2 regions of the Peribacillus sp. NPDC058075 genome follow, and region 2 is predicted to be linked to the other one. Evidence: predicted binding sites of a transcription regulator. Region 2 holds the regulator's gene; the other holds the start of a gene.
What was found. Region 2 encodes NrdR, which represses ribonucleotide reductase genes. Its sites were predicted from a motif close to AACACNATATATNGTGTT; they were not measured.
Positions count from the first base shown of each region.

Region 1: ACFVS1_RS04965 (vitamin B12-dependent ribonucleotide reductase) is a predicted target of NrdR. The motif match lies at 1,368-1,385, and genes of this name have one in related genera.

Region 1 covers NZ_JBHVSL010000001.1:976,914-979,330, reverse strand. The annotation lists gene ACFVS1_RS04965 (vitamin B12-dependent ribonucleotide reductase) at 1-1,217, opposite strand, end outside; gene ACFVS1_RS04960 (lipoate--protein ligase family protein) at 1,606-2,417, opposite strand, start outside.
Region 2 covers NZ_JBHVSL010000001.1:616,769-619,185, reverse strand. The annotation lists gene ACFVS1_RS03140 (replication initiation and membrane attachment family protein) at 1-751, opposite strand, end outside; gene nrdR (transcriptional regulator NrdR) at 810-1,271, opposite strand; gene speD (adenosylmethionine decarboxylase) at 1,542-1,922, opposite strand; gene ACFVS1_RS03125 (glyceraldehyde-3-phosphate dehydrogenase) at 2,268-2,417, opposite strand, start outside.

The sequences.
Region 1 (2,417 bases), 360 kb from region 2:
ATGGCCATTTCCTCGGCATTATAGCTTTCAACATCTGGAAAACGCAACTCATATTCCTCATCTTGTTCCGCCGCTTCCATAAATTCCTTAGTCAGGCAAATCGAGATGTTGGCTCCAGTCAGAAAATCAGAATTATGGACACTGTACGTTCCCCCTGTACGGAGCTTTTCTTCTGCATCCCTAATAATTTTCTCGCTAAATCCGCCTTGGCCAGGAATCTCCTTATAATTAATGATCCCTTGATACATAGCCGTTTCCTGTTCCGTGTGCGGCGTGAATTTCAATTTATCCGTCGCATATTTCTTGATGGCTTCATCTTGAGTATTTTCCACTAGGTAACGCAGAATCCTTGGGTTTTGCATTTTAGAAATGATGAACTCCGCAATATCAGGATGCCAATCAGCAAGCATAATCATTTGCGCGCCCCGTCTGCTACCGCCCTGTTCAACAAGATGCGTCAGTTTTGCAATATCGTCAAGCCATGAGACTGAACCGGAGGATTTTCCATTTACCCCTTTTGCCAGAGTGTTTCTAGGACGCAGTGTCGACCCGTTCGTTCCCACTCCGCCGCCGCGACTCATGATTTCCATCACTTGTTTTCTATGTTCTGAAATCCCTTCACGTGAATCCGGTACGAATGGCATTACATAGCAGTTGAAATAAGTAACATCCGTATTGGAACCCGCCCCGTATAATACTCGACCTGCCGGGACAAAATTAAGGTTCTTTAATTCTTCATAGAATTTATTGAACCATTCCGTTCTCTTTTCTTCCGTGGTTTCCACTGATGCCAATCCCGTTGCATTACGTTTCGCAATTTGTTCATAGTATATTTCAAGCGGCTTTTCGATTATATCCAACGGACGGTTTACAATTCCCGTCTCCACTTCTTCCGGATTATCCAATACGCCACGGAATTCTTCATCCACCAATACTTTGGCTTTTTTGGTTTCCCAATCAATTTCAACGATGTAACCGAGACCCCTTGCCGGGAATTTCGGATCTTCCTTAATCGTCAACACGACGAAATCGCCTGCCGAGAGTGTGATTTTTTCAGTATCCTTAAAAGAATAGCGGTCAAGCATGACTAGACGGGACACTCCCTTATGTGCCATTTTCATATCAGCAGTTACAGGGTGAACCTGGGGAAATAAAGAAATATCCTTATTCAACCTTTCTAGATCAACCTTTAAAGCTTCTTTTATTACAACCGACATAATTCCCTCTCCTTTATATGTTTCATGATCCGTTCTTGCTGCCGCAAAAATCCTTATGTAACCTTACATGTCCGTTTCGCTTAACAAGTACCCTAAATTTATCATAGCGAAACTCAAAAATCAATATATAGTGTCGTATTAAATATTTCAACCACTATATATTGTGTTTGTTTTGAATAACTTTTTATTTTGTCAAACGATAAATCAATTAATATAGTTAGCAAAAGGGAGGAAAATGTCGATTTACGATAATTTTTCATCAGATTTCAATTAATTTGGACCTTGCTTTTTCCCCATCCCTTTTAGGGCTTATCCCTGCAAGGGATGTGTTATTTGGTCAAACAAATCTGAAAAAACTTTTTTATTATCCACTCTGATTTTGCTTCCTCTATCTCATGAGATTCCATTCATCGCTTTCATATTTGCTTTCTGCAATGGCCTTCACTTCCAGCAATTGCTTTTCGGTAAGGACATATGGCTCTAAATCGACCGAAAGTCCTTCGGCAAAACCTTTTTCAAAAGCTTCTTTCGCCTCAGGGATGGTAATCTTTCTCCCTGCGATGTCATTTATGGCCACAGCTTTGTTTTTTAGGTTTTTTTGCATTCTCTCTTTAACCCTGTCATTTGAGAATTTAAATACGCTAAAGAGTTTATCATCATCAAGGTCAAGCAAAATGGATCCATGCTGAAGGATGACGCCTTTTTGCCTGGTTTGAGCGCTGCCAGCGACCTTCCTGCCCTCAACGACCAGTTCATACCAGCTTGGAGCATCAAAGCAGACCGAAGACCTGGGCGATTTTAAAGCCGCTTTTTCCTGATCGGTCCGAGGCACGGCAAAATAAGCATCCAATCCCAGATTCCTGAATCCCATTAATATTCCTTCAGAAATGACACGATATGCTTCAGTAACGGTAGTCGGCATTCCCGGATAGGATTCTGGAACGATTACGCTATAAGTCAATTCATGCTCGTGCAGTACCGCTCGTCCTCCTGTTGGCCTGCGGACAAAACCAAGACCCTGCCTTTTGACCTCTTCCAAATCAATTTCCGCTTCCGCCTTTTGAAAATAACCGATCGACAATGTAGCTGGATCCCAGCCGTAAAAGCGTATGATTGGCGGAATTTCCCCTTTGCTTTGCCAGTTTAACAGCGCTTCATCCAGCGCCATATTAAAAGCCGGTGAACAATACCCCGAATCTA
Region 2 (2,417 bases):
GTTTTTGCATTTCAAGCGGATCGATGCCATATAAAAAAGCAAGTTTGGCAATCGTATTTTTCATTTTCGGAGTAAAGGCCTTTTTCGGTACGATCGAGGATTTTATCCCGGCAAATAAAAGGTCAAAATCAAATAAGTCATCAAACCCCGATGGCTCGACGCCTTCCGTCCGGTCGATGTATTGCTGTTCTGGAATCGGTTGCCATTCATCTTTCGCTTCATCCGTTACATATAAAGAGTCCAAATGATCTGATGAGAATACTTCCGCAAAAGATTTAGTCACACCTTCATATTGATCGGGTAAGATATGGTCATCACAAAAGAATCTCTTTAACCGGTTGAATTGCGCTTTTCCGATTTTTTTGTATAAGTAAATATTCAGCATTCCATCCGTGAAAAACTGCTGGGGGGAAAGCGGCGGGTTTAACTCATAGATGAATTCCTTCGTTTCATTTTTCGATTTCTTATATACATTCAACAGACCGATTCCCTCAAGTAAAAGCCGTGCTTCGTAAATATCACCTAACTTAAGGCCGATGGTATTCATTAATTGATAATGTGAGGAGGTTTCCGACCATAGCCTGTTTTCCTCCAACTCACTCCATAACGTCATATATAGGCTAATGCAGATAGGTCCAATAAGAGGTTGATATAGTCGGGTAAGTATTTTCCGATCATAATCATGAAGCAGCCCCGCAGATGAGACCAAATATGAATCAGCTGGGAGCAATTCTTGCCAATGCTTTGACATCTCCATTCAAACCTTTCAAAAGATGTAGTGAAAAAAGAGCCAAAGTGAATCTTCAGCTCTACTTTCTTTCTTTATTTATCAAATCTTTCAATTCATCGATAAAGACATTGATGTCTTTAAATTGTCGATAGACGGATGCGAACCTTACATAGGCAACCTCATCGACTTCTGCCAGCTTGTCCATCACCATCTCGCCGACATTGTCGCTTTTCACTTCCGATATGCCCTGGTTGCGCAGTTCTTTTTCTACATAACTGGTAATTTGCTCTAATTCTTTCAAGGGAACCGGACGTTTTTCGCAAGCCCTGATCAAGCCGCGCAGGATTTTATCACGACTGAACTCTTCCCGCGTCCCGCCCTTTTTCACTACAATAAGCGGTGTTTCCTCCACCTTTTCAAATGTCGTGAATCGAAAACCACATGCCTCGCATTCACGGCGTCGTCGAATCGATTTACTTTCATCGACTGGCCTGGAATCGAGCACTCTTGTTCCATTATATTGACATGATGGGCATTTCATCATTATCAGCTCCGTATTTTATGTAGGACTCCCCTATCTAAATGTTCCCCAAGGAATTACTCTCTATCTTAATCTTATATTAAATGGAACGGACAGTACAAGTAAAAAGTGTAACTTCCGGCAGCAGGCATTTTTTGTTCTGCCGTTGAAGCACCGTTGTGAAAGTCTTTATGCTGCAATGGCAACCTCCTTCTATAAAGGGAAGCAGACTGCCGATTGATTGCATTAAAAAAGAGATGCACCCATGGCATCTCTGTGTATACGTGTTTTTTATAGGGCACTTATATTGGCTTTTTTCATTTGTACAGGACCTAATCCACGTGGTAATTCTATGTTTTCACGTGTTTGCGCATTTAAAGCTTCAGCAATATAATCTGCCGCAATATTCGGATCCAAGTTACCGCATGTATAGACATCAATGCTCGCATAGCCGTGTTCTGGAAAACTGTGAATCGTTAAGTGTGATTCAGAAATGATGACAACCCCGCTGACTCCTTGTGGAGCAAATTTGTGAAAGGCAACTTCTCGTACCTCTGCACCTGATTTTAAAGCAGCATCAACAAAAATCTTTTCAATTAAATCGATATTGTTCAGTTTTTCAAAGTCACAACCCCAAAGTTCAGAAATGACGTGTCTACCCATAGTTTCCATAGTGTAAGCTGTTTCCATATTAAGCTTCCCCCTTACCATGATTTAAAAATAAGTTCTGATAACTACCACGGGGGAAAGTTAGTCCAAAGAGGTCCTAACCCTTTAAGTAGCCATCATGCAAACCGCTATTGAAGAAGTTCACGATTCATAGTATATATGGTTTGAATTTTTTTTGCAACTCCAAATTGAATTTTTGGAAAGATAAACTTTATATGTAATAGGGATATTGCGATTGGAGCAAATTCTGTTTTCTGGTTTATTCAGCGCCTTAAAGCAGCAAGGAATTAATGGATCACGTATTAAAAATAGCCCGCTAAAAAATTTTAGCAGGCTCATTTTTTCATTTTATTTTACTGATAATTCGACTTCTAAAGTTTTTTTCAACTCGGAGCCAACTAATTTCACAAGGTCCACTACCCGGTTGGAGTAACCCCATTCATTATCATACCATGCAAGGACTTTCACTTTCCTGTCCCCGATCATCATCGTCGTCAA